DNA from 3 places in the Thauera sp. GDN1 genome. Region 1 is predicted to be linked to each of the others. Evidence: predicted binding sites of a transcription regulator. Region 1 holds the regulator's gene; each other region holds the start of a gene.

What was found. Region 1 encodes sigma-54, which starts transcription at its own class of promoters, with help from an activator protein. Its sites were predicted from a motif close to TGGCACGCTTNCTGCTNA; they were not measured.
Region 2: CKCBHOJB_RS07675 (phenol hydroxylase subunit) is a predicted target of sigma-54. The motif match lies at 4,233-4,250, and genes of this name have one in related genera.
Region 3: cydP (cytochrome oxidase putative small subunit CydP) is a predicted target of sigma-54. The motif match lies at 1,989-2,006, and genes of this name have one in related genera.

What each region holds. Positions count from the first base shown of each region.
Region 1 is NZ_CP097870.1:3,518,263-3,527,712, forward strand. It holds gene CKCBHOJB_RS16150 (peptidase U32 family protein) at 1-783, shown strand, start outside; gene CKCBHOJB_RS16155 (U32 family peptidase) at 899-1,810, shown strand; gene CKCBHOJB_RS16160 (SCP2 sterol-binding domain-containing protein) at 1,828-2,361, shown strand; gene thiL (thiamine-phosphate kinase) at 2,460-3,443, shown strand; gene CKCBHOJB_RS16170 (phosphatidylglycerophosphatase A) at 3,483-3,965, shown strand; gene CKCBHOJB_RS16175 (nicotinamide-nucleotide amidohydrolase family protein) at 3,970-4,467, shown strand; gene recA (recombinase RecA) at 4,662-5,699, shown strand; gene recX (recombination regulator RecX) at 5,716-6,165, shown strand; gene lptB (LPS export ABC transporter ATP-binding protein) at 6,152-6,874, shown strand; gene CKCBHOJB_RS16195 (RNA polymerase factor sigma-54) at 6,896-8,353, shown strand; gene raiA (ribosome-associated translation inhibitor RaiA) at 8,371-8,694, shown strand; gene ptsN (PTS IIA-like nitrogen regulatory protein PtsN) at 8,831-9,316, shown strand; gene hprK (HPr(Ser) kinase/phosphatase) at 9,285-9,450, shown strand, end outside.
Region 2 is NZ_CP097870.1:1,674,705-1,684,154, reverse strand. It holds gene CKCBHOJB_RS07700 (phenol 2-monooxygenase domain-containing protein) at 1-531, opposite strand, end outside; gene CKCBHOJB_RS07695 (phenol hydroxylase subunit P4) at 610-969, opposite strand; gene CKCBHOJB_RS07690 (aromatic/alkene/methane monooxygenase hydroxylase/oxygenase subunit alpha) at 1,032-2,585, opposite strand; gene CKCBHOJB_RS07685 (MmoB/DmpM family protein) at 2,606-2,875, opposite strand; gene CKCBHOJB_RS07680 (aromatic/alkene monooxygenase hydroxylase subunit beta) at 2,888-3,883, opposite strand; gene CKCBHOJB_RS07675 (phenol hydroxylase subunit) at 3,916-4,182, opposite strand; gene CKCBHOJB_RS07670 (sigma-54-dependent Fis family transcriptional regulator) at 4,805-6,472, shown strand; gene codA (cytosine deaminase) at 6,513-7,772, shown strand; gene CKCBHOJB_RS07660 (NUDIX domain-containing protein) at 7,913-9,450, opposite strand, start outside.
Region 3 is NZ_CP097870.1:2,263,770-2,273,219, forward strand. It holds gene CKCBHOJB_RS10400 (efflux RND transporter periplasmic adaptor subunit) at 1-248, opposite strand, end outside; gene CKCBHOJB_RS10405 (sigma-54-dependent Fis family transcriptional regulator) at 484-1,863, opposite strand; gene cydP (cytochrome oxidase putative small subunit CydP) at 2,038-2,235, shown strand; gene CKCBHOJB_RS10415 (cytochrome ubiquinol oxidase subunit I) at 2,225-3,787, shown strand; gene cydB (cytochrome d ubiquinol oxidase subunit II) at 3,804-4,946, shown strand; gene cydX (cytochrome bd-I oxidase subunit CydX) at 4,976-5,134, shown strand; gene CKCBHOJB_RS10430 (cyd operon YbgE family protein) at 5,151-5,462, shown strand; gene CKCBHOJB_RS10435 (FAD/NAD(P)-binding oxidoreductase) at 5,589-6,941, shown strand; gene CKCBHOJB_RS10440 (hypothetical protein) at 6,955-7,293, shown strand; gene CKCBHOJB_RS10445 (rhodanese-like domain-containing protein) at 7,323-7,871, shown strand; gene CKCBHOJB_RS10450 (methyl-accepting chemotaxis protein) at 8,184-9,450, shown strand, end outside.

The DNA of each region.
Region 1 (9,450 bases):
AACTGGCCGAGCTGGACCCAGGCCATCGACCGCGCCGCCGAGTTCGGCCTGGACGCGCTGATCCTTGCCGATCCCGGCCTGATGGCCTACGCTGCCAAGACCCACCCGCAGCTGCGCCTGCACCTGTCGGTGCAGGGCTCCGCGACCAGCTACGAGGCGATCAATTACTACCACGAACGCTTCGGCATCCAGCGCGCGGTGCTGCCGCGCGTGCTGTCGATGGCGCAGGTCGAGAGCGTGGTGGCCAACACGCCCGTGGAGATCGAGGTCTTCGGCTTCGGCGGCCTGTGCGTGATGGTCGAAGGCCGCTGCGCGCTGTCGGCCTACGCCACCGGCGAGTCGCCCAACTGCAACGGCGCCTGCTCGCCGGGCAAGCACGTACGCTGGGAAGACACTCCGCGCGGCATGGAGACGCGGCTCAACGGCATCCTCATCGACCGCTTCGCCGACGGCGAGCGCGCCGGCTACCCGACCCTGTGTAAGGGCCGCTTCGAGGTGAACGACGAGACCTATTACGCGCTCGAGGAGCCCACCAGCCTCAACACCCTCGAGCTGCTGCCCGAGCTCGCCCGCATCGGTATCCGCGCGATCAAGATCGAGGGCCGCCAGCGCAGCCCGGCCTACGTCGCCCAGGTCACCAAGGTGTGGCGCGCCGCGCTCGACAAGCTCGAGGCCGGCGGCGCCGAATCCTTCAGCGTGCTGCCGGCGTGGATGGCCGAGCTCAACAAGGTCTCCGAAGGCCAGAGCCACACCCTGGGCGCCTACTACCGCCCGTGGAAGTGAGCGGCACGCCGGATCGACCTCAGCCGCACATGCCGAACCCGATCGCCGCACCCCGTCCGCCGCGTCCGCGCGCGCGGCGCCTGCGGCGGCACCCAATCCGAATGAGAACCGCAACATGAAACTCGCCCTCGGCCCCCTGCTCTATTACTGGCCGCACCAGAGCGTGCTCGATTTCTACGCCGACATGGCCGAAGCGCCGGTCGACAGCGTCTATCTCGGCGAGACCGTGTGCTCGCGCCGCCACGAACTGCGCCTCGAGGACTGGCTCGAGGTCGGCAAGGTGCTCGCCGCCGCCGGCAAGGAAGTGGTGATCAGCACCCAGGGGCTGATCGAATCCGAGTCCGACCTCAAGGTGCTGCGCCGCATCGTGCGTCAGAGCGCGGGAGGCGAGCCCGGCTTCCGCGTCGAGGCCAACGACATGGGCGCGGTGCGCCTGCTCACCGAGGCCGGCGTGAACGACTGGGTCGCCGGGCCGACGCTGAACATCTTCAACCCGACCACGCTGCAGCTGATGATCGACTCGGGCGCCACGCGCTGGGCGGTCGCCCCCGAGATGGCGGGCGCCGCGCTGGCCGAGGTGCGCGCCGCGCTGCCCACGCCGATCGAGACCGAGGTCTTCGCCTACGGCCGCCTGCCGCTGGCGCACTCGGCGCGCTGCTTCACCGCCCGCCACTTCAACCTGCAGAAGGACACCTGCGAGTTCCGCTGCCTGTCGATCATGGACGGCATCACGCTGCGCACCCGCGAGGGCGAGCCCTTCCTGACCCTGAACGGCGTGCAGACCCAGTCGGCGCGGGTGCACAACCTGCTCGGCGACCTGCCGGCGGTGCGTGGCAACGCCGAGGTGCTGCGCATCAGCCCGCAGGGCGCGCACACCCGCCAGATCATCGAACTCTTCCGCGCCGCGCTCGACGGCACGCAGACGCCATCGGCCGCCCTCGCCGCCAGCCGCGAGTGGATGGTGGAAGAGCCCTGCAACGGCTTCTGGCACGGCCGTGCCGGCGTCGAACAATACGTCGCCGCCTGACCCTTCGGAGACCGCACATGCCCGCACTGCCCACCCTGCCCCGCCCGCCCCTGCCCGCCGAGCTGCTGCCCGGCAGCCTGCGCCAGCGCATCGGCGAGCGCCTGGAAAACTTCCGCATCCCCGACTTCACCGTGCCCGCCGCGCTGGCCAGGCTGGTCGCCCGCCTGCCGCAGCAGCCGCCGACCCATGTGCTGACGCTGGCGCTCAACCTCGCCCTCGGCCGCATCCTGCCGCGCGACACGCTGGCGCCGCTTGCCGGCCACCACCTGCAGATGCGCGTGCTCGACGCCGGCCTGACGCTCGACTTCACCCTCGCCGACCAGGGTTTCCGCCGCGCCACCCCGGCCGCGGGCAGGAAGCCGGATCTGATCATCTCCGCCACCACCCGCGACTTCATGGCGCTGGCGCTGCGCGAGGAAGATCCCGACACGCTGTTCTTCAGCCGCCGCCTGCGCATGGAAGGCGACACCGAGCTCGGCCTGCTGGTCAAGAACACGCTCGACGCGGTGGACTGGGACGCGCTGAAGGCGAAGTTCACCGGCCGGCGCTGAACGCCCGCGCGCCATGCGCGATCGGGCCGGCTGTGCGTTAAGCTAGCGGCCCCATATCGACCCGGTGCGCACGTCCTGCGCACCGCGCCTGCCGCGCAATGCCTTCCGCCCCCACGCCCGCACGAGCTTCCGAGTTCGACCTGATCCGGCGCCATTTCACGCGCCCGACCCGCCACACCGACCTCGCCGTCGGCGACGACGCCGCGCTGCTGCGCGCGCGCCCCGGCATGCAGCTGGCGGTCTCGACCGACATGCTGGTGTCGGGCACGCACTTCTTCGCCGACACCGATCCCGAGGACCTGGGCTGGAAGACGCTGGCGGTGAATGTGTCGGATCTCGCCGCGATGGGTGCCGAGCCGCGCTGGGCCTTTCTCGCGCTCGCGCTGCCGCGGGCCGACGAAGCCTGGATCGCCGCCTTCGCGCACGGCCTGTTCGCCTGCGCCGATACCCACGGCATCGATCTCGCCGGCGGCGACACCACGCGCGGACCGCTGACGCTGTCGGTCACGATCCTCGGCGAGGTGCCGCAGGGCGCGGCGATCACCCGCGCCGGCGGCCGCGCCGGCGACGAACTGTGGGTCTCCGGCCAGCCCGGCATGGCCGCACTGGGCCTGGCCACACTGAAGGGCGAGATCGAACTTGCGGCCGCGGGTCGCGCCGCCTGTATCGCCGCGCTGCAGCGGCCGCAGCCGCGCGTGGCGCTCGGGCGGGCGCTGCGCGGGCTGGCGAGCGCGATGCTCGACGTCTCCGACGGCCTGCTCGGCGACCTCGGCCACATCCTCGAATGCTCCGCCACCGGCGCGATCGTGGACATCGGCGCGCTGCCGCTCGACGCCCTGCTCGAGGCCGGCGCCGATGCCGCGCTGGCGAAGCGCTGCGTGCTCGGCGGCGGCGACGACTACGAGCTGCTGTTCGCCGCCCCCGCGGCGCGGCGTGCGGACATCGAAAGCCTGTCGCGTGCGCTCGGCATCCCCCTGCATCGCATCGGCGCCCTGACCGCCGAGCCGGGCGTGCTCCAGCTGCGCGAGCGCGATGGCCGGCTGGTCCCCGGCGCGCGCTCGGGCTACGATCATTTCGGCTGAGCCACACCGGCCTCTCCATCCACGACAAGACACCCGCCCATGCGCCCCACCGCCCGCCTGATGATGAGTCACCCCGCCCATTTCATCTCCCTGGGCTTCGGTTCCGGCCTGTCGCCGTGGGCGCCGGGCACCATGGGCACGCTGCTGGCCTGGGCGCTGTATCCGCTGATCCGCACCCCGCTGTCCGAGTTCGTCTTCCTCGCCCTGCTCGCCAGCCTGTTCGTCGCCGGCGTGCTGGCGGCCGACCGCACCGGGCGGGCGCTGGGCGTGCCCGACCATGGCGGCATCGTCTGGGACGAGATGGTGGCGACCTGGCTGGTGCTGCTGTTCACGCCGACCACGCTGCTGTGGCAGGCGGTGGCGGTGGCGCTGTTCCGCTTCTTCGACATCGTCAAGCCGCCGCCGGTGCGCTGGGCCGACCGCAGCTTCAAGGGCGGCTTCGGGGTGATGTTCGACGACCTGGTCGCCGCCGGCTACACCCTGCTGGCGCTCGCCATCCTGGTCGCCCTGTTCGGCAGCTGAGGCCATGATGGACTCGGAACTCGAAACCCTCGCCCGCCGCGTCGGCGAGGCCCTGGCGGCGCGCGGCTGGCAGCTGGCGAGCGCGGAGTCCTGCACCGGCGGCTGGATCGCCGAGGCGGTCACCGCGATCGGCGGCAGCTCGGCGTGGTTCGACCGCGGCTTCGTCACCTACTCCAACGCAGCCAAGATGGACATGCTCGGCGTGTCCGCGCACACGCTGGCCACGCACGGCGCGGTCAGCGAGGCCACCGTGGGCGAGATGGCCGAGGGCGCGCTCGCACGCAGCCTCGCCGACGTGGCGGTCGCGGTGTCCGGCGTCGCCGGGCCGAGCGGGGGCTCCCCCGCCAAGCCCGTCGGCATGGTGTGCATCGGCTGGGCCGCGAAGACGGCACCCACCCGCTGCCTGACCGTGCATTTCGCCGGCGACCGCGCGGCGGTCCGCCGCCAGACCGTGGTCCGCGCGCTCGACGGCATCCTGCAGCTGGCAGCGCGGGAACCCTGAGCGCACAGGGCCACTTGCGCCGCAACTATTCCTTTGGCATTAATACGGCACGCCGGCGTCCGCGCATCACGGCGCGGGACGAAAAGTCATTGTCTGTAAATCCATACAGGCATTAAACTGGCGCCATGCACGAGGCGGGCCGCACGCCTGCAATCTTTGTGCCATAATCAGCTCAACCTACAGGACCCACTCCCATGGACGACAACAAGGCCAAAGCCCTCGCCGCCGCGCTCTCCCAGATCGAGAAGCAGTTCGGCAAGGGATCGATCATGCGCATGGGCGACGGCAACGTCGAACGTGACATCCAGACCGTCTCCACCGGCTCGCTCGGACTCGACATCGCGCTCGGCCTCGGCGGCCTGCCGCGCGGCCGGGTGGTCGAGATCTACGGCCCGGAATCGTCCGGCAAGACCACGCTGACGCTGCAGGTCATCGCCGAGATGCAGAAGCTCGGCGGCACCGCGGCCTTCATCGATGCCGAGCACGCGCTCGACGTCGGCTATGCCGAAAAGCTTGGCGTCAACATCGAGGACCTGCTGATCTCGCAGCCCGATACCGGCGAACAGGCGCTCGAGATCGCCGACATGCTGGTGCGTTCGGGCGGCGTGGACATCGTCGTCATCGACTCGGTCGCCGCGCTGACGCCCAAGGCCGAGATCGAGGGCGAGATGGGCGACCAGCTCCCCGGCCTGCAGGCGCGCCTGATGTCGCAGGCGCTGCGCAAGCTCACCGCCAACATCAAGCGCACCAACACCCTCGTCATCTTCATCAACCAGATCCGCATGAAGATCGGCGTGATGTTCGGCAGCCCCGAGACCACCACCGGCGGCAACGCGCTCAAGTTCTACGCCTCGGTGCGCATGGACATCCGCCGCACCGGCACGATCAAGAAGGGCGACGAGGTGGTCGGCTCCGAGACCCGCGTCAAGGTGGTCAAGAACAAGGTCTCGCCGCCGTTCAAGGAGGCGCACTTCGACATCCTGTACGGCGAGGGCATCTCGCGCGAGGGCGAGATCATCGACCTCGGCGTCGAGCACAAGATCGTCGACAAGTCGGGCGCCTGGTACGCCTACCAGGGCGACAAGATCGGCCAGGGCAAGGACAACTCGCGCGAGTTCCTGCGCAACAACCCGGCGCTGGCGCGCGAGATCGAGAACAAGGTGCGCGTCGCCGTCGGCCTGCCCGAACTGGCGGCTGCGGCGCCGACCACCCCGGCATCCGCCGAGGCCTGAGCGCCGGACGTCGAGCATGGGCGAACCGAGCCTGCGTGAACGCGCCCTTCGCCATCTCGCCCGGCGCGACCATTCGCGCGCCGAGCTGGCGAAGAAGCTCGCCGCCCATGGCGACGCCGAGGAGATCGAGGCGGTCATCGAACGCATGGGCGAGCTCGGCCTGCAGTCCGACAGCCGCTACGCCGAGGCCTTCGTGCGCGGCAAGGCGGCGCGCTTCGGCAGCGGCCGCCTACGCAGCGAACTCGCCCGCCGCGGCATCGACCGTGACCTGATCGACGAGGCTCTCGCCACCGAGTGCGTAGAATCGGAAGCGGAGCGCGCCCGTGCCGTGCTGCGCGGCCGTTTTTCCACGCCGCCGGCCGATGCCCGCGAATGGGCGCGCCAGGCGCGCTTCCTGCAAACCCGCGGCTTCGCGCCCGACCTGATCCGCAAGCTGCTGAAAGAGCCCTACGATGAGTCTGCTTAAGGTCGCCGGCCTCCAAAAACGCTACAAGGCGCGCACCGTGGTGCACGACGTCGGCTTCGAGGTGGGCTCGGGCGAGGTCGTCGGCCTGCTCGGCCCCAATGGCGCCGGCAAGACCACCTGCTTCTACATGATCGTCGGCCTGGTGCGTGCCGACGGCGGCCAGATCGGCCTCGACGGCAAGGACCTGACCCACCTGCCGATCCACGCCCGCGCGCGCCTGGGCCTGTCCTACCTGCCGCAGGAAATGAGCGTGTTCCGCAAGCTCACCGTGGCCGAGAACATCCAGGCCGTGCTCGAGCTGCAGGGCCTCGACAAGCGCCAGGTCGGCGAGCGCCTGGACGAGCTGCTGCACGAGCTCGGCATCCACCACCTGCGCAACAACACCGCCATCTCGCTGTCGGGCGGCGAGCGCCGGCGCTGCGAGATCGCCCGCGCGCTGGCCACCGATCCGCGCCTGATCCTGCTCGACGAACCCTTCGCCGGTGTCGACCCGATCGCGGTGATCGACATCCAGAAGATCATCCGCTTCCTGAAGGAACGCGGCATCGGCGTGCTGATCACCGACCACAACGTGCGCGAGACGCTCGGCATCTGCGACCGCGCCTACATCATCAGCGAGGGCCGCGTGCTGGCCAGCGGCCAGCCCGGCGAGATCATCGAGAACGAGCGCGTGCGCCAGGTCTATCTCGGCGAACACTTCCGCCTCTGAGGGCGCGCACCGAAAATCGCGATGAAGCCCAGCCTCCAGCTCAAGCTCTCCCAGCACCTCACGCTGACGCCGCAGCTGCAGCAGTCGATCAAGCTGCTGCAGTTGTCGACGATCGAGCTGAACCAGGAGATCGAGCGCATCCTCGTCGACAACCCGATGCTCGAGCGCGAGGACGGCGACGGCTCGGACTTCGCGCCCGCGCCGCCCGCGGGCAGCCCGCCCGAGCGCGAGCAGGCCCAGGAAGCCGCAGCCGAACCGCCGGCCGGCGAGGGCGAGCGCCGCGAAGGCGGCGAAGGCAGCAGCGAGGACGAGGGCATCGACTGGTCCAATGTCGGCACCGGCGCCTCGAGCCGCAGCGAGGGCGACGACGACGACGTCGACTACCAGGACCTGCAGGCTTCGGGCATCTCGCTGCGCGAGCACCTCGACCAGCAGGTCGCCCTGTCCCAGCTTTCCGATCGCGACCGCGCGCTGGTGCGCTTCGTGATCGAGGCCCTGGACGACGACGGCTACCTGCACCAGCCGCTCGAGGAGCTGCTGCAGCTGCTGCCCCCGGAATCCGAGGTCGACCTCGACGAGCTGACGATCGCGCTGCATCACGTGCACAACCTCGAGCCGATCGGCGTCGGCGCCCGCAGCCCGCAGGAATGCCTGGCCCTGCAGCTGCGCGCCCTGCCGCCGGACCCGATCCGCACGCTCGCCCTCGAGATCGTCACCCGCCACCTCGAGCTGCTCGCCGATCGCAACTTCGCCAAGCTCAAGAAACTCACCGGCTGCGACGACGACGAGCTGCGCGCCGCCCAGGCCCTGATCTGCAGCCTCGACCCGCATCCGGGCTCGCGCTACTCCAATGCCGAGACGCGCTACGTGCTGCCCGACGTCGTCGTGCGCAAGCTGCGCGGGCGGTGGACCGTGAGCCTCAACCAGGAGGCGATGCCGCGCCTGCGCATCAACCGCCTCTATGCCAGCCTGCTGCAGCAGAACCGTGCCCAGGGCGGCGGCCTGAGCGGTCAGCTGCAGGAAGCGCGCTGGCTGATCCGCAACGTGCAGCAGCGTTTCGACACCATCCTGCGCGTGTCTCAGGCCATCGTTGACCAGCAGCGGCAGTTCTTCGATCATGGGGACGTGGCGATGCGGCCACTCACCCTCCGGGAGATCGCAGACCAGCTCGAGCTGCACGAATCCACCGTATCGCGCGTCACCACGCAGAAGTACATGGCGACCCCGCGCGGCGTATTCGAACTCAAGTATTTCTTCGGCAGTCACGTCGCCACCGATACCGGTGGAGCGGCATCCTCGACGGCGATTCGCGCGCTGATTCGCCAGCTGGTGGATGCGGAAGACAGCAAAAAGCCGCTGTCCGACGCCAAGATTGCAGAAATTCTGGGCCAGCAGGGTATCGTGGTCGCGCGGCGAACGATCGCCAAATACCGCGAATCCCTCAATATCCCGCCGGTCAGTCTGCGCAAGTCCCTCTGACAACAACAGGAGTTACCATGAACCTGAACATCACCGGGCGTCACGTCGAAGTCACCCCCGCCATCCGCGACTACGTGACTTCCAAGCTCGACCGCGTCATCCGCCACTTCGACAACGTCACCAGCGTCGGCGTGATCCTGTCGGTCGAAAAGCTCAAGCAGAAGGCCGAAGTCACCCTGCACGTGCGTGGCAAGGACATCTTCGTCGAGAGCGACGATGCCGACCTCTACGCGGCCATCGACGCCATGACCGACAAGCTCGACCGCCAGGTCCAGAAGTACAAGCAGAAGCAGTCGGACCACAACCACGAGACGCTCAAGCACCAGGAACCGGAAGCCTGACGCCTTCGTTACAGCCCCGTGTCCGGGGTGTGGTTATAATGCGCGCGTTTTCACGACGCGACTGCCACGCGCCCCGGACCGGCTGCCCACACTGCGTGGCATCGGCACAAGGGGCGCAGCGCGAGCCCACCAGCGAATGAGCCTCATATCCCAACTCCTGCCACTGTCCAACGTGGTGGTCGATCTCGACGCGAGCAGCAAGAAGCGCGTCTTCGAACAGGCCGGACTGCTGTTCGAGAACAACCAGGGCATCGCCCGCAGTACCGTCTTCGACAGTCTCTTCACCCGCGAGCGCCTCGGCTCCACCGGGCTGGGACAGGGCATCGCGATCCCGCACGGCCGCATCAAGGGCTTGAAGGACGCCGCCGGCGCCTTCCTGCGCCTCGCGGCCCCGGTCCAGTTCGACGCCCCCGACGGCCGCCCGGTCAACATGCTGTTCGTGCTGCTGGTACCCGAGCAGGCCAACGAAACCCACCTCCAGCTGCTGTCCGAGCTCGCGCAGATGTTCAGCGACCGCGAATTCCGCGAGGCGCTGCAGAACGCGCCGGACGCGGCCCACATCCACCGCATGTTCCTGACCTGGGGCGCCGATGCGGCAGACCAGCGTAGCGCGGCTGTATGAGGCCCATCGCGAAAGCCTGAGCCTGACCCACGTCAGCGGGAACCTCGACGCGCGCCTGTCGGTGGGCGACGAGCAGATCTGGCCCGCCGACCTGATCGGCCACCTCAACCTGATCCACCCGACGCGGCTGCAGA
Region 2 (9,450 bases), 1.8 Mb from region 1:
GGTGGTGCCGCGCCCGCCGGGGACGATGCGGATGTTGAGTTCCACTTCGCGCCCGGTCGAGGGCGGATTGGCCAGCGAGAAGGCCCGGCTGTACTCGCCGCCCTCGAGGAAGAAATTGACGTACTGCCCGGCCTGGAAGTGCATCGGCTCGTCGGTCTCGATGAAGACCGCCTTGATCGTCGGCGTCAGCGCCTCGATGCGGGTCACGGTGCCGGGGAAGTCGCGCACCGGAATCGACTCGGCATCGGGCTCCTCCTCGATCTCGGCCTCGATCGTCACGTCCGACTCCAGCCGCGCACAGCACGCCAGGGTCTTGCCCTCGTCGCGCTCGAAATCCATCAGCGCGAAGCTCGAGGCCTCGCCGTGATCCACCTCGCCGTCCACCACCTGCACCTTGCAGGTCGCACACAGGCCGTGGCAGCAGGCGTGGGGCAGCCACACCCCGGCGCGCAGGGCGGCATCGAGGATGGTCTGGCCGTCCTCGACCTCGATGGTCTGGCCGATCGGTTCAATCGTCAGTTCATAAGTCATGATGCGTTTCCGTTCTGTCCGTTGTCCGTCGTGCGGAGGTGGCGGGCCGCAGGCGCGGACCGCCACCCTTGCACTGGATCAGCTGCACGAGCCCTTGATGCCGTCGAGGCCGGGGGTGCGGAAGCGGATCACGTCCTTGTGCTTCAGTCCGTTCTCGGCCAGCGACTTGTCGAAGTCGGGCGCGAAGGGCTTGCCCGACTTGAACCACTCGGCCTTCGCCCAGTCGATCTGCGCGAAGTCGGGGTGGTAGCCGAAGGCGGCCTGCATCGGCCCGGCGACCACGTCGCCGAAGCGCATCGTCGGCGGGAACGGGAAGGCGAAGGGCGCGCAGAACAGCAGATGATCTTCCCAGCCGATGTAGAGCAGTCGAGCGCCGTGGAACTTGTCCTGGGTGTCGGCGGGGGCGAATTCGTACTTGGAAATGGCGGCTACAGCCATGTCGTGTCTCCTGGTGTCTTGTCGTCGGCCGCGGGCCGGGGCCGGCCCGCGGCACCGCTGGCTCAGATGTTCTTCGTCGCCTGGCCGCGCCATTCGGCGAAGTTCTTCTTGTCCTCGGAAATGTCGAAGTCGAGGTTGTCGCGACCGTGCTCGAGGTTGTAGTACTTCAGCACGGCGGCCAGCGGGTCGAAGCCCTCCACCGTCGGGTCGGTGCCCTCGGGGAAGCAGTTGCCCTGGTAGATCTGGTGCACCGGCAGCCAGGCCTGGACGTACTTCTCCGGCTCGTGCTCGAAGATCTCTTTGCAGTGATCCGAGCAGAAGTGGTACTTGTCGCCCTTGTAGTCGACCTCGCGGTAGCAGATCTTGGTCGGATCGCCCGGCTCGGTGAACAGCATCGGGATCTGGCAGGTCTGGCACAGCATGGGCAGCGTCTTGTTGTAGAAGCGGTTGCCCTTGGCGGCCTGCTCGCGCCAGAACTCGTAGCGCGGACGGTAGTGCTTGTCGAAGCTCTCGGGGTACTTGCTCGACAGCCACGCCATCTCGTCCTCGTCCGGCATCCAGGTGTGGAAGTTGGCGGCGGCGGCGTAGTTGTAGAAGGTGCTCCAGGCCTGGTGCGACAGGTGGTCCTTCTCGAGGGCGATCTGCTCGGCGCACTTGGGCATGGTGATGCCGTAGCGGGCGAGGTCCTTGAACAGCGCACCGCCGTTCTCCTCGAAGTACACCTCCCAGGCCTCCTTCCAGCTCATCGTGCGCTTGGGCAGCATGTAGTCCATCATCATCGCCACCAGGGTCAGCACGCGATAGCCGCGCCAGGTCCACTTGTCGATCCAGCGCTGCACGATCGGCACGTTGGCCGGGTCCTGCTCGAGGATGAACTTGATCACCTCCAGGCCCAGCGTCATGTGGCGGGCCTCGTCGGACTGCGCCGAGAAGCCGAAGGTCATCGTGCCCATGTCGCCGTTGTAGGCCGCGCCCGAGACGAAGGGCACGAACAGCAGGTTGGTCAGCACGTACTCGAACGAGAAGCCGATCGAGACCATGAACTCGAAGGGGCCGGCGGTGATGGCGTCGTCGAAGAAGGACTTCGGCACCGACAGGAACCACACGCGGTCGTGCATGTGGTGGAAGTCGTGCATGCCGTTGTAGTACTTGTTGTAGTTCGAGATCGCGTGCACCTGGGTCTGGGCATGGCGGATCTCGTCGAGCGACTGCATCAGGCAGGCGACGCGCGGGCCCGGGCCGGGGAAGGCACGGCCGGCGTGGGCGAAGCCGCGGTGGGCGACGTACTCGAGCGGGCTGATGCCGCTGATGAAGAGCTTGACCGTGTTGACGTAGCGCGCGTCGGTGACGTTGAGGTGGCCGTTGTTCTGGTTGAAGGCGTCGATGATCGCGTACAGCTTGCGCTCCTTCTCGGCCTGGTATTTCCAGTAGGCGTCCATGGTCAGGCGGAAGGGATCCTCCCACTTGTCCCAGTCGTGGATCTTGATCCCTTCGTAGGCGATGTACGGATAGATGTCCTCCATCTTCTGGTAGGACGGGGTCCAGTCCAGGCCACGGGTCATCACCGCATAGCGCTCTTTGAGGCCGAGCTTCTTCTTGGCTACTTGCATGTCCATTGTGTTGTCTCCTCGGGGTCTCAGGATTTCCAGAACAGGGTGATTTCGTCGTCGGTCTGATCGAGGTTGCCCGACATCGTGATCATGTTGACCTGCAGCTCCTGCAGGTCGTAGTCGCGGCCGATGAGCTCCTCGATGGTTTCGCGGCGGACGACCAGGCGGCCGTCGGCGTTGATCTTCACCATCGCGGGCTGCTCATCCACCACCGCCGAAGGGTTGTCCTGCAGGATCGCCTCGATGATCGGGCGGGTGTCTTCGTTGGTCTGCAACGCAAGGAATACGGTCGACATGTGGAAGCCTCCTCAGATGGCGACGCCGGCCTTGGCCATGCGCGCGTTGAATTGCTGGACGACTTCGGCCATCACCTCGTCGGTACGATCACCCAGGGCGATGCGCGCCACCGGGAGCAGGGCCGCGGCCGAACGATCGCGCCACTGGCTCAGCCAGCCGGCCATGACCTCCTTGTTCTCGGCCGATTCGGCGGCCGCGATCTTGACCGTGGCGTCGACCCACTTCCTGGTCTCGGCGAACCAGTCGGTCATGAACTGGGTGAGCATCGCCACCGCGGTGCCGCCCTTCGACGACAGCACGTCGTCGATGATGGTTTCATACACCAGCGGATAGAGCAGGCCATCGAGGGCGACGTTCTGCGCCACGAAGAGCTCGACCGGATCCTTGATCACGAAGGAATCCTCGACGTAGCGGCGCAGGCCCTGCCAGGTGTCGTCTTCCATCCACGCGCGCTTGGCCTCGTCCAGCGACTCGACGTCACCGAGCAGCAGGCCGACACGGGTGAGGTACTGGGCGATGCCGAGCTGGTCCATCGCCTGGTAGATGTGCGGCTGCGAGAAGCCGGTGCCGTAGCTGTAGGCACAGACGCTGGCGTTGTTCATGTTCGAACCCCAGGCCACGTGACGCAGCGGCAGCAGCAGCTGGAGCACGGTGTCGCGCACCGACTCCGGCAGCGTCGCCGCCAGGCCGCGGTTCTCGACGAAGTCGAAGTTGGCCTCAGCGGTGTCCTGCTGCTTGGCGCGCGCCAGGGTGTAGGCCCCGTAGTAGAACTGGCGCGGATCCTTGAACGCGTACCAGTCGGCCATCTTGATCGCGGTGCGCGAGGCGTCGTAGATGTCGTGCTCGGGATCCCAGGTCGGCCGGTAGTGGAAGTTCGCCGTCTGCTGCATGTCCAGCGTGCCTTCCTGGTAGCGGGACGCAGGCTTGTCCGCCCCGATGCGGCGGGCGATGTTGTCGAAGGTGTGCCGCAAGGGCTTGATGGTGACGGTGCGCAGATCGATCTGCATGGACGCTCCTCCTCTTGGTTATGTGGTCACGCTCAGCGGAAGCGCTGGTGCGTGGCTTGATGCAGGTTCCAGTTGAAGTCCTCGGCGCCTTCCTCCACCGGCCCCTCCTCCCGGGGTCCGAGGAAAGTGACGTCGTTGACCTGACAAAACGACTCGTAGGCCGCCGCCGGAAGCAGCATCTCGGCGTAGAGCTCGGGGTCGCCGATGGCGAACTCGAACTCCACGAATCCGTCGGGCCTGCGCTCGGTCAGGCGCACGAACTTTCGACTGAGGTCGATCGCAGGCGCTGCATGCTTCATGTCCTACCCTCCTTCGGTTTGATCAACACGGTCTAGCCGTCGAGGAGCTAATAACAAATTCCGTGCCAATCTCGCAGAACGGCCTTCACCTCCAGTATTTCCGCGCGGTCTCGAGATTTGACCCGGGACGGGATGGCATCCGCCACTTCACCAAATGATCAACCGATGCATTCTGATGATCATTTGATTCATTCCATTTATTGCCCTGCAGCAAACGGCCGCCGAATGTGGAACGGGCCGGGGATCTACATCCTCCGGCCCGTTTCATGCCCGGTCGGACCGAGCGCTCAGCGCCCGGGATCGTGCTCTGCGCGCAGCACGTTGTCGCTGTCGGCGCATGCGATCCGCTCGCCGCTGTCCTCGATCGTCACCGCAAATTTCTGTCCCATCCGTACACGCTCCTCCATCGATATGGTTGTCCTCGATCAGCATTTGATGCGCCTTGCCGACGATTTCCTGGATTCAGTACAAGAATTGTGCCAATCGTTTATTTTTCTCGAGATTTTCTCTATGATCGCCCTGCCCCACCCCCCAAAAGCGCAGCCTGCTCGGCTAAGCTTGGCGCTCGAGCTGGGAAACGACCCGCCGCAGAGCGGACGCGAAATGAATCTGGAGGAGCCCCTTGCCCACAATTCAATACCCGGAGAGCGCGGACCTGCGCAGCCTGCTGCGCTTTGCCGCCGAGGACGGGCACATCTGGCTGGGAGAGCACCGCATGCTGCTCCTGCACGCCGGCGCCATGTCCGAGCTGCGCAAGGAACTGATCGCCTCCGTCGGCCAGCAGCAGGCCCGTCGCATCCTCACCCGCATGGGCTTCGCCTCCGGCATGCGCGACGCCGAGCTGGCGCGCAAGACCCGTCGCGCATCCGATCCGGCCGATGCCTTCGTGGTCGGCCCGCAGCTGCACATGCTGGAGGGCTGCGCACGGGTCGAGCCGGTGCGCCTCGAATTCGGCGGACCGGGCAACGGCTTCTATGGCGAGTTCCTGTGGCACAACGCCTGGGAGGCCGAGGCGCATGTGCAGGCCTTCGGCGAAGTTGACCACCCGGTGTGCTGGATGATGATCGGCTACGCCTCGGGCTACACCAGCGCCTTCATGGGACGCTTCATCCTGTTCAAGGAAGTCGAATGCGCCGCGATGGGCCGCGACCACTGCCGCATCGTCGGCAGGCCGGCCGAGGACTGGCCCGACGCGGCCGAGCTCACGCCGTACTTCGAGGCCGACTCCATCGTCGGCCGTCTGCTCGAACTGCGCGACGAGATCGAGGCCATGCGCCACACGATCGCCAGCCCGCGGCGGACGCCCGACCTCATCGGCAACTCCGCCGCCTTCCTCCACGCCTACGACCTGATCGGCCGCGCCGCGGCGACCAACGTCTCGGTCCTGCTGCTCGGCGAGACCGGCGTCGGCAAGGAGCGCTTCGCGCGCACGCTGCACGAGACGAGCGCACGCAAGGACGCCCCCTTCGTCGCCGTCAACTGCGCGGCGCTGCCCGACGAGCTGATCGAATCCGAGCTCTTCGGCGTCGAACGCGGCGCCTTCACCGGCGCGCATGCGTCGCGGGCGGGCAAGTTCGAGCGCGCTCACGGCGGTACGCTTTTCCTCGACGAAGTCGGCGAGCTGCCGCTGCCGGCGCAGGCGAAACTGCTGCGCGTGCTGCAGGAAGGCGAGATCGAGCGCCTCGGCGACGAACGCACGCGCAAGGTCAATGTCCGCCTCGTCGCCGCCACCAACGTCGACCTGCAGAAGGCCGTCAATGCCAGCACCTTCCGGCGCGACCTGTTCTACCGCCTCAACGTGTATCCGGTGACGATTCCGCCGCTGCGCGAGCGCACCGGCGACATCCCCGCCCTCGTCGACGCCATGGTCCGCCGCTTCGAGACCCTGCACGGCAAGCGCATCGCGGGCATCAGCGACAAGGCCATGCACGCGCTCAAGCTCCATCCCTGGCCGGGCAACGTGCGCGAGCTGGAGAACGTGCTCGAGCGCGGCGTGATCCTTGCGCCGCAGAACGGCCTGATCGAAGTCGAGCACCTGTTCATGGGCGCCCTCGTCGAGCCGGCCCAGGAGCATGCACTCAGCGCCGACGGGGAACTGAAGGAGGCGCACAAGCCCGCACAGGACCTGGCGTCCGCGGTGCTGGCCTCGGGCGTCTCGCTCGAGGACTTCGAGCAGCGCCTGCTGAATCGTGCGGTGGAACAGGCGAACGGCAACCTCGCCGCCGCCGCCCGCCTTCTCGGCATGACCCGGCCGCAGCTCACCTACCGGATCAAGAAGCAGGCAGGATAAGCCGCATCACTCACCATCGACGCGAGCGCGAGGAACCTGAATGGACCACATCGTCAATGCTCGCCTGCGGGGACGCGACGGACTCTTCACGGTGCGCTGGGCCGACGACGCCTTCAGCGCGATCGAACCCCAGGCCGCTCTCGTCCCGCCGCCCCTGCCAGACAGCGAGGCGCTCGACGCCCACGGCAAGCTGCTCATCCCTCCGCTGGTCGAGCCGCACATTCACCTCGACGCCGCCCTCACGGCCGGCGAGCCACACTGGAACCTGAGCGGCACCCTGTTCGAAGGCATCGAACACTGGACCGAACGCAAGGCACTGGTCACCCGGGACGACACCAAGTCGCGTGCGCATCGCACCATTCGCATGCTGGCCGCGCACGGCATCCAGCACGTACGCACCCATGTCGACGTCACCGAGCCCGGCCTCGGCACGCTCCAGGCCATGCTGGAAGTGCGCGACGAGGCGCGCGCGCTGGTGGACCTGCAGATCGTCGCCTTCCCGCAGGAGGGGATCGAGTCCTTCGCCAACGGGCGCGCACTGATGACGGAGGCGGTGGCGATGGGCGCGGACGTGGTGGGCGGCATTCCGCACTTCGAGAACACGCGCGACCAGGGCGTGTCGTCCCTGCACTTCCTGATGGATCTGGCCGAACGCCACGACCGCCTCGTCGATGTGCACTGCGACGAAACCGACGACCCCCAGTCCCGCTTTCTCGAGGTTCTGGCCGAGATCACCCGGGTGAAGGGCTTGGGTCCGCGCGTCACCGCCAGCCACACCACGGCCATGGGCTCGTACGACAACGCCTACTGCTCCAAGCTCTTCCGGGTGCTCAAGCAGGCCGCGCTGAGCTTCGTAAGCTGCCCGACCGAAAGCATCCACCTGCAGGGGCGCTTCGACACCTACCCCAAACGCCGCGGCCTGACGCGCGTGCCGGAGCTCGACCGCGCCGGCCTGAACGTGTGCTTCGCACAGGACTCGATCGTCGACCCCTGGTATCCGCTCGGCAACGGCAACATCCTGCGCGTGCTCGACGCCGGACTCCACATCTGCCACATGCTCGGCTACGAGGACCTCCAGCACGCGCTGGACTTCGTCACCGATCACAGCGCGAGGGCAATGAGTCTCGGCGAGGGCTACGGCATCGAGGTCGGACGCCCGGCCAACCTGGTGCTGCTGTCGGCCGAGAGCGACTACGAGGTGTTGCGCACGCAGGCGCATGCGGAGCTCTCGATCCGCCATGGCCGGGTCGTCATGCGCAGGAGCACGAGCGAGGTGACGTGGGAGCAGGATGGCGCCTGAGCGGCGCCCCGTCGTCCTCCACAGAAAGCGGCGGGGAAAAAGAAGAAGCTCTTTTCCCCCGGGGGCTTACCTTCTACCGGCGAAGACGGATAGCTTCGAATCCTCGATGCGCGTTTTTGCCCGCATGCTCCCTTGCATCATCAGTTGCCAACAAGCACGTTCAACACATTGCCCCACTGCCCCCAATCGACCGCGAGGCCTTTTTTCTCGCGGGTCTTCAACGCCTTGAAGACCCGATCGCAAAACTCGGGATGCACCGTCACGGCGCGTAGCTGCGTCCATGGGTATGCATCGAGCTGCTTGAGGGCGCTGCGCCACGTTTCCGCCCAGGGGCGTTCGGGCGAATCGGGCATATCCTCGTCGTCGAGCAACGCCGCTTCATTGGTTTCTGCTCGGAACTGCCAGCCGCCGGCCGACTGAATGCCGTACAGCGTCAGCGAACCGCCTTCGGACCCCACCTCGACGATGACCTCCTTGCCCTGCGTTCCGGTGGCAACCGGTACCCAATCGAAGTCGCTCAAGGTCTTTGCACCAGACAACACCGTATTGGTGCCCAGCAGGACCGTCACCACGAACTGGTGGAGCGCGTTGAGTTGAACCAGCGCATCCTTCTCCCAGTTGGCGGCAGGGTCCTGCAGGAAGGCGTGCAGCATTGCCAACAGCTTGCCAAGCAAGGCATACATGCCATCGCTGATGATCTCGGCCAGGTCATCACCCTCGTCGCTGCCGGTCAGGTACTTCTTGATGTAGCGGCCCATCTGCTCGGTGCTGTGCCATCCCGGCATGCGGGTGTAGCCGGCATCATCATCCGTGAGTGCTGAGACGACCTTTCCCACCACGTGGACAAAGTCGTCCTCCGTCGCCTCATCGGCGATGGCGCGAATGGCGACATCGAACACTTCCTTGACCAGTGCAGTCACGACCTCCGGCGACCCGAGATATTTCGGCTGCATTGCCAGGGTCATCGCCTTGACGAACCCATCCACCTCAGGCTCATCCAAGGGCTCGAGCAGGTAGTACCGGATCATCTCCTCCAGTGCTTTCACGTCTTCATCGTCATCGGTGTTGTTGTACTCCCTCGGCTCCCGGTTCACGACCACGTCGGTCACATAGGCGCCGCCCTTGTGATCGAAGGCAAATCCCACGTCGTAGATCAGGATGCCGGTCCAGCTCCGGTGCATGCGCAGCCGGTCGCCGGTGAAGTAGAGGAACCACTTCTCCTCCATGACCGTAGGGAAGAATCCGCGCCGGATCCTCGCCATTTCGTCCGGGTCGAACCACAGTTTCGGGTAGAGCACGGTGTGGCGTTCGGGCATGGCCTTGAGGTCCTTCCAGTCTTCCGGCTGGACGTTCGGGTGCTCCTTGCAGGCGATCATCCCGGCCGCCTGCTCAGCCGCGTCCAGAATGGCCAGGTCCCGATCTCGACCGTCGACGTTCGGTGACTCACGAATCAGATCTCGCGCCTCGTCGAACCTCACCCAACGCAAACCAGCCGTCTGCCAGTTCGGCTTCGCCGGGGGATGCCTGGCATCCATCACGTAGTAGCAGGTGCTCGAGGACGAACCCTTGAACACGCCAGGAATGCCGATGCGGATTTCGGCCTCGTAGCCGGCCTTCTCGCGCACTGCGCGAATGGCGGCATCGCGCGCCGACTCGCCAGGCCTGGCTTCGGTCTTGG
Region 3 (9,450 bases), 1.3 Mb from region 1:
GCCTGCACGACCGCAGCACGCGCCTGATTAACGGTCGCCTCCCACTCACGCTCGTCGAGGCGGATCAGGGTCTGGCCTGGCTGAACGGCATCGCCTTCGCGCACTCCGACCTCCGTCACGCGCCCGGCAATCTGCGCCGACATCTCGATGCGCAGGGGCGTGCGCACGCGCCCGCTAGCCACCACCGACTGGCGCAACTCCCCCTGGCGCACCTCAACAACCGTGACGGTTTCGCCACGAAAGGCCATCAAGGCCCCGCCGGCTACGCAAGCGAATAGGACCGCGCCCACAAGACGGCGAAAGGTCTTAGCCCAAGTTGATTGGTCTCTGATCGGGATGGTTGTCACCTTCTTCATAATGAGGGTGTTCGTGCGTGGCGCGGAGGGCGACACGCGAGTGGGCATGAACTGGTTGGAGAAGAAACTAGAGCAAACGACATGCCAACTTCACCCGCGCTCAACCAAGCAATCACCGCGAACGCCTTCACTCAGTCCTTGGGACGTGCACACCAAGCGCCTGCAAGCGCCGGTACAAGGTCCGCTCGCTAAGCCCCAGCTTACGCGCCAGCTCACGCCGGCTTCCGGTATGGCTACGCACGGCGCGCAGCAGGGCCTGACGCTGCAGTTCGTCAAGGTCGACCACACCGTCTCCGTTCGATAGCGCCTCGCGGGCGTCCATGGCGGCCCGGCCCACCGCTCCATCCAGCCGAGTGCCGCCCGTGTTGTCATTAATGGTCACCTCTTCCGCCAGATGCTCCGGGCCGATCACATCACCATCACACATCAGGCTGGCGCGCTCGAGGACGTTTCGAAGCTCGCGAATATTCCCAGGAAAGGCATAAGCAGACAGCACGCGCATGGCCCCCGAGGACAGACTCAAGCCACGGCGGGGCGCAACCCGATCAAGCAGCGCCTCTACAAGCAAAGGCAGGTCTTCAGCGCGCTCGCGCAAGGGCGGCACGCGGATCGGAAAGGTGTTGATACGAAAGTAGAGATCCTGCCGGAAACTGCCATCGATGATCATTTGTTGCAGGGGCCGATGCGTCGCCGAGACGAGGCGGATATCGGCACGACGCAGTTCGGTGGAGCCGACCCGACGGTAAGTGCCTGTTTCCAGGAGCCGCAGCAGCTTCACCTGCATGCTGAGTGGAATATCACCCACCTCGTCGAGGAACAGGGTGCCTCCGCTCGCTGCCTCCACCAAGCCGGCCTTGCGTGCTACGGCCCCCGTGAAGGCACCACGCTCATGACCAAACACTTCGCTCTCGAACAGCGTCTCGGGCAAGCCCGAACAATCGACCACGACGAAGGGATGGTCCGCACGGCGACTCGCTTCATGCACCGCCGTGGCCACCAGTTCCTTACCCGTACCTGACTCTCCCTGGAGCAGCACGCTGGCCTCGGACGGCGCAACGCGGGAGACCAATTCAAGCATGCGCTGGAACGCGGGTGCGCGGCCGATCATGGCGCGGTGATCGGCCACGCCGCGGGCCACCTGCATCGGCTCCATCTTCTCAATGAACCAACCGATCTCGCCCGCTTCATCGCGCACCGGCGAAAGTTCGATATTCACGTACTCCTCGCCACGCGGGGTGTGATGCAGATGCAGCACCCGCTCGCGCTGGCCCGATTGCAGGCTGCGCGCCAGCGGGCAGGATTCACCTGCACGGTCGCATGGGACGCTGTAGTGATGCGAGACCTCGTAGCAGGTGCGACCGATCACGCTGCGCCCGCCCGCGTTCGCACTGCGATAGGCGGTATTGGCCGCAATGATGCGGTACTCACGATCGCAAAGGATATGGGGCTCGGGCAGCGTTTCCAGAAAGGAGATGAGTTCAGGAAGCGGGCGGGGATCGATTGTCATGACGCTGTCAGAAGTGGCAGTAATTAACCGCCATTGTGGTCGCGCGGCAGTGCTCCGCACAAGCTCGACTTGTAATAAGCCGCGCAACAGAGGCTTTACCGGGCACTAGCGCCCGGATATCACGTTGGCACGATGTTTGATATGAGACAGATCAGAAACAACTGGTACCCGCCCATGAAGCCGTCCGACCAACGCCTGTTACGTCATCTCACCCTTGCCATCGTGATCAAGCTGGCGCTGATCACCGCGCTGTGGTGGGCGTTCATCCGCGACGCGAAGGTGGCGGTCGACGCCGGCGCGATGGCCGTGCAGGTGCTCGCCCCGGCCACCGTAAAACAACACACGACATCTGGAGAAACCCATGGTCAGTGAGCAACTCGTCGACCTGTCGCGGCTGCAGTTCGCCGCCACGGCGATGTACCACTTCCTCTTCGTGCCGCTCACGCTCGGCATGGTGTGGATGCTGGTCATCATGGAAAGCGTCTATGTCATGACCGGCAAGACGATCTACAAGGACATGACCCGCTTCTGGGGCAAGCTCTTCGGCATCAACTTCGCGCTGGGCGTCACCACCGGCATCACGTTGGAGTTCCAGTTCGGCACCAACTGGGCCTACTACTCGCACTACGTGGGCGACATCTTCGGCGCGCCGCTGGCGATCGAGGGGCTGATGGCCTTCTTCCTCGAATCGACCTTCATCGGCCTGTTCTTCTTCGGCTGGGACCGCCTGTCGCGCCAGCAGCACCTGCTGGTGACGATCCTGATGGCGGTGGGCACCAACCTGTCGGCGCTGTGGATCCTGATCGCCAACGGCTGGATGCAGAACCCGGTGGGTTCCGAGTTCAGTTTTGAAACCATGCGCATGGAGCTCACCGACTTCTGGGCGGTGGTGTTCAACCCGGTGGCGCAGGGCAAGTTCGTGCATACGGTGTCGGCGGGCTACGTGACCGGCGCGATGTTCGTGCTGTCGATCTCGGCCTGGTACCTGCTGCGCGGGCGCGACGTGGAGTTCGCCAAGCGCTCATTCCGCATCGCGGCGGCCTTCGGCTTCGCCTCGATCTGCTCGGTGATCGTGCTCGGCGACGAGTCGGGCTATGCGATCGGCGAAGCGCAGCAGACCAAGCTCGCGGCGATGGAGGCGATGTGGGAGACCGAGCCGGCGCCGGCGAGCTTCAACGTTATCGCACTGCCCAACGAAGCCGAGATGAAGAACGACTTCGCCCTCCACATTCCCTGGGTGATGGGCCTCATCGGCACGCGCTCGCTGGACAAGGAGCTGCCCGGCCTCAACCAGATCTACGCACTGAACCGCGAGCGGGTGACGGTGGGCGTGGAGGCGGTGAAGCTGCTCGAGGCGCTGCGCAGGAACCCGCAGGACGCCGCGCTGCGTGAGGCCTTCGACAAGGTCAAGGCCGACCTCGGTTTCGGCCTGCTGCTGAAGAAGTACGTCGCCTCGATGGACGACGTCACCCCCGCGCTGATCGAGCGCGCCGCACGCGACACGCTGCCCAAGGTGGCGCCGCTGTTCTGGACCTTCCGCATCATGGTGGCGCTGGGCTTCGCGATGCTGGCGCTGTTCGGCCTGGCCCTGTGGTACTCGATCAAGGGCGACTTCGCCCAGCGGCCGTGGCTGCTCCGGTGGGCGCTGTGGTTCCTGCCAGTGCCCTGGCTGGCCTGCGAGATGGGCTGGTTCGTCGCCGAGTACGGCCGCCAGCCCTGGACGATCTACGGTGTGCTGCCCACCCACCTGTCGGTGTCCACGCTGACGGTGGAAAGCCTGTACGGCTCGCTCGCGGGCTTCGTCGGCTTCTACACCCTGCTGCTGATCGTCGAGATGTACCTGATGGTGAAGTTCGCCCGCCAGGGCCCGGGGAGTCTCGGCACCGGCCGCTACATGAACGAAACCCACCACGCCCACGCCTGATCCCGGAGCGGACATCATGATCTTCGACTACCCGACCCTGAAATTCATCTGGTGGCTGCTGGTGGGCGTGTTGCTCATCGGCTTCGCCATCATGGACGGCCACGACATGGGCGTGGGCACGCTGCTGCCCTTCGTCGGCCAGAACGACGAGGAGCGCCGCGTCGTCATCAACACCGTCGGCCCGCACTGGGACGGCAACCAGGTGTGGTTCATCACCGGCGGCGGCGCCATCTTCGCCGCCTGGCCGATCGTCTATGCCACGGCCTTCTCGGGCTTCTACTGGGCGATGCTGGCGGTGCTGTGGGCGCTCTTCTTCCGCCCGGTGGGCTTCGACTACCGCAGCAAGATCCACAACGCCACCTGGCGCAGCACCTGGGACTGGGGGCTCTTCATCGGCGGGGCGGTGCCGCCGCTGATCTTCGGCGTGGCCTTCGGCAACCTGCTGCAGGGCGTGCCCTTCCACTTCGACGACTCGCTGGTGCCCTATTACACCGGCTCGTTCTGGGGCCTGCTGAACCCCTTCGCGCTCCTGGCCGGCGTGGTGAGCACGGCGATGATCACCTTCCACGGCGCGATCTATCTCGCCCACCGCACCGAGGGCGACATCCAGCGCCGCGCGACTACTGCCGCGCTGATCTTCGGCGTCCTGATGCTGATCGGCTTCAGCGCCGCCGGGCTATGGATCGCCAACGGCAGCTTCGGCTATGCCATCACCTCGGCGGTGGACACCGCGGCGCTGCCCAACCCGCTCGCCAAGACGGTCGAACTGCAGCCCGGCGCCTGGCTGGCCAACTACGCCAATTCGCCGCTGACGCTGCTGGTGCCGGCGCTGGCCTACGCTGGCGGCATCGCCGCGCTGTGGCTGGTGTGGAAGGGCCGCACCCTGGCCGCCTTCGTCGCTTCGTCGCTCGCCCTCGTGGGCGTGATCGGCACCGCGGGCGTGTCGATGTTCCCCTTCGTGATGCCCTCCTCCACCGTGCCCTCGGCGAGCCTGACCGTGTGGGATGCGGTCTCGAGCCAGCGCACCCTGGGCATCATGTTCTGGGCCACGCTGATCTTCATGCCGATCATCGTCGCCTACACCAGCTGGGCCTACAAGGTGATGGCGGGCAAGGTCACGACCGCCTACATCCGCGAGAACGAACACTCCGCGTACTGAACGTCCGCAAACCGAACAAGGAGAACGACATGTGGTATTTCGCCTGGGTCCTGGGCATCGGCTTCGCCGTGCTGCTGGCCATCCTGAACGCCCTGTGGGGCGAGAATGAAGAGGCGCGTGCCGAGGCGCTGCGGCAGGCCCGTCTCGACGCTGCGCCCGCCGACCCGAACGGCAGTGGTGCGCACTGACCGCAGCAAGGAGGCCATGATGAACACGAAGCTCGCCGGCCCGGCCGCCGCGCCGACCGGTGGCATCCGCCTGCTGCCGCTGCTGGCCGCCATCGCGATCATGCTCGGCATCACCGCCTGGCCCGCCGCCCTCTCCGGTCCGCAGGGCGGTGCGAACCACTGGGCCGCCATGGCGCTGTTCTGGGCCATGAGCGCGGGCTTCGTGCGCGGCGTCGGCTTCGTGCCGCGGCACCGGGCCTGGCGACTGATGTTCTCGGGGGGCGCCTGCCTGCTGGGCATCGCCCTGGCCGTCGTACGCCTCGCCTTCCTGCAGGGCGGCGCTATGTGACCTCGGTTACATAGCGCTGCTTGCAGTGTGTATATTTAAGTATTTACTTATATTATTGAAAAGGCAGCAACGATAAAACCGGCGCCGTGCGCACCGCACAGGCCCCTGCCCGGGAAGGAGAGACATATGTCCCACACGCCTGCCCCCCCCTGCGTAGCACCCGACGTCGACAAGACGCGACGTCGCCTGCTGTTCGGCGCGTCCGCCCTGCCGGTCGTCGCTGGTGCCGGTCTGTCAATCGGCCCCCAATCAGCACAGGCTTCACTGAAGACCTCGGCCCGCATCGTCATCGCCGGCAGCGGCCTGGGCGGCCTCGCCATTGCCAGCCGCCTGTCGCGCGAGCTGGACGGCGCAAAGATCACGATCATCGATCGCAAGGAGATCCACAACTACCAGCCCGGCTACACCCTCGTGGCGACCGGCATCTGGCCGGTGAGCAAGGTCAGCGACCGCAACGCCGAGCTGATTCCCGCCGGCGTGGAATGGGTGCGCGAGATGGTGGCGGAGTTCGACCCTGAGGCCAACGCGGTCGTCACCGACAGCGGTAAGCGCATCGAGTACGACTACCTGGTGGTGGCCACCGGCCTGCATCTGGACTTCGCCCAGGTCGAAGGCATGGACGTCGCCGCCATCGGCACCCACGGCCTGGGCTGCGTCTACCCCAGTCCGGCCGCCGCCGAAGCCACCTGGCAGGCGATGGACGCCTTCCGCCAGAAGGGCGGCCACGCGCTGATGACCCTGCCCGCCACCCCACTCAAATGCGCTGGCGCGCCGCTGAAGATGACCTTCATGATCGCCGACCGCCTGCAGCAGGCCGGCACGCGCGAGGCCTCCAGGATCGACTTCCACTCCGCGCTGGGCAACATCTTCAGCGTGCCGCGCATCAACGAGGAGGTCTTGCGCCGCTGGGCCGAACTGGACATCCCGGTCACCTTCAACAGCAAGCTGGTGGCGGTCGACATCGGCGCGCGCCGCGCCACCGTGACCAGCCCGGAAGGCGAACGCAGCGAGATCGACTACGACTTCATCCACGTCGTGCCGCCGATGCGCGCGCCCGACTCGGTGAAGAACAGCCCATTGTCGTGGAAGGAAGGCGGTTTTGCCGCCGGCGGCTGGCTGGAGGTCGACCCCAAGACCCTGCGCCACCGCCGCTTCCCCAACGTCTTCGGCATCGGCGACATCAACGGCACCGCCAAGGGCAAAACCGCCGCGACGGTCAAGAAGAGCGCGCCGATCGTGGCGCAGCACCTGATCGAGGTGATCGCCGGCCGCGAACCGTCACTGGTGTTCGACGGCTACACCTCCTGCCCGCTGCTGCTGCGCGAAGGCTCGGCGCTGCTGGTCGAGTTCGACTACGAGAACAACCTCACACCCTCGCTGCCGATGATCGATCCGCTGCAGGACAGCTACTTCGCCTGGGTCATGAAATACCGCCTGCTCAAGCCCGCCTACATGGCCGTGGCCAAGGGCCGGGTCTGAGGGGAGAGACGACATGTACGAGATCTGGCTGACCCTGAACATCCTGTTCGAACTCGGGATGCAGTACCTGCCCGCCGTCGTCGGCACCGTCGTGCTGTGGCTGGCGCTGATGGTCTTCGCCGCCACCCGACCCGGCGCCAGCTGGACGAAGGCCCTCGCCCCGGCCTTCATCACCGGCCTCATCGCCACGGCGATCACCTTCTTCATCACCCCGGCCATGACCAAGTCGTCCTTCGGCAACATGGGCTACTGGGTGGACTGGATGAACCTGTTCTTCTACGCCGCCGCCTTCGGCGCGGTCGCTGCCGCGCTGGCCTGGCCGATCGCCGCCAGCCTGCACCGCAAGGCCTGAACCCAACCCATCACCGGAGAACCCATCAGATGAAGAAGCTCCTGACCGCTGCCGCCATCGGCTTCGCCAGCCTCACCGCCCATGCGACCGACATCGGCCTCTCGGCGGCAGAAACCTATGCCAAGATCCAGAAGGCCGAACCGAACGTGCTGTTCATCGACGTCCGCGACCCGATCGAGATCATGTTCGTCGGCTTCAGCGATGCGGTGCATGCGAACGTGCCCTTCATGCTGGTCGACCGCACGCAATGGAATGCCGAAAAGGGCGTGTTCCGCCTGTACCGCAATCCGGACTTCGTCAATCAGGTGAAGCTGGAACTCGCCCGGCGCGGTCTGAGTGCCGATGCCGAGATCATCACCATGTGCCGTTCGGGCAGCGAGCGCGGCGAACCGAGCGCCGCCCTCCTGCGCGAGAGCGGCTTCCCCAACGCACGCTACGTCATCAACGGCTTTCAGGGCGACGCGATCAAGGACGGCCCGCAGGCCGGCTTCCGCCTCAAGAACGGCTGGCAGAACAGCGGCTTGCCGTGGTCGTCCAGGATGAACGCGGACAAGATCCACCGCGTCGACCCGCGCTGACCCCGCGAAGGCGCCCGTGCCAGCAAGCCCGGCTCTGTGCCGGGCTTTGCTTTGCCAAGTCCGTCGAGGTGGGCGGAATGCCCTACTTTCCAAACTGCGGTAACGCTGGCGGGACGATCGAACTTCGACAGGACTGAATTTCCGATGGCCTACCGACCTCCAGGGTGAATAAACGCGCCGGCCACCTCGACACCCGCCTTCGCGGCAGAGCGCCTTTCATAGCGCTGTCCTATAGAAACCATACCTATTAACGATTTGAAAGCTATACCACCTGAAATTAAAGTTAATTTTCACTAATTCGCCAAACTCATCATGTCATCCTCCTCCCTCACCACAGGACAACGCCTGGCCATGGGCTTTGGCTTGGTGCTGGCTTTGATGATCGGGATCACCGCCTTCGGTATCCAGAAGGTGAACCTGATCGACAACACCCTGACCGAAATCACCGATGTGAATGCGGTGAAGCAGCGCTACGCCATCAACTTCCGTGGGAGCGTCCATGACCGGGCCATCAGCCTCCGCGATGTGACGCTGGTGCGCGACGCCGCCGGCCTAACCGCCGCCCTGCAGGATATCGAGCGGCTGACCGCCTTCTATCAGGACTCTGCGGCCGCGCTGGACAAGCTCTTTGCCAGCGACCCGGAGATCAGCCAGGAGGAACGACAGTTGCTGGCAGCGATTCAGACAGGCGAAGCGCTCAGCCAACCGCTGATGCAGCGGGTGATCCAAGCCCGTCAGGACAACGATGTCGCCGGCGCCCAGGCCCTGCTGCTCGCAGAGGCCCGTCCCGCCCTCAGCGAGTGGCTGACCCGCATCAACGCCTTCATTGACTATCAGGAAAAACGCAACCAGGCCGCGACCGCCCATGCCCGGGAAGTAGCCGGTCAATTCGCCCTGTTCATGGTGACCCTGTGCAGCCTCGCCATCGTCATCGGCTCCGTCATTGCCTTCCAGATCACGCGGCAACTGGGCCGCGCCCTGGGCGGGGAGCCTAACCAGGCGGCCCAGGCGGTCACCCTCATCGCCAGCGGCGACCTGAGCATGCCGGTGCGAGCCCAACACCCGGCCAGCATGCTGGCGGCGGTCTCCCGCATGCAGGACGACCTGCGCAACCTGTTCACCGATATCGCCCAGGCCGCCATCGAGCTCTTCCACAAGGCTGAACAAGTCGCAGAGGCCTCGCACAATGCCCGCGACGCCGCCGCCAACCAGGCGGATGCTTCTGCCGCCTCCGCCGCCAGCATCGCGGAGATGACCACGAGCATCAATGAGGTATCCCAGATCGCCCACCTGACCGAGGCCAACTCGGCCCGCACTGCCGAACTGTCCGAACAGGGCGTGAAGCTGGTGCAGCAGGCTGCGGCGGAGATGGCCCGTATCGCCAGTACCGTGGTCGAATCCACCACCCAGATCCGCAGCCTGCAACAACGCTCCCAGGAGATTGGAGGAATAGCCAGCGTAATCCGGGAAGTTGCCGAACAGACCAATCTGCTTGCCCTCAACGCCGCCATTGAGGCCGCCCGGGCCGGAGAGGCCGGCCGCGGCTTCGCCGTGGTGGCCGACGAAGTACGAAAGCTGG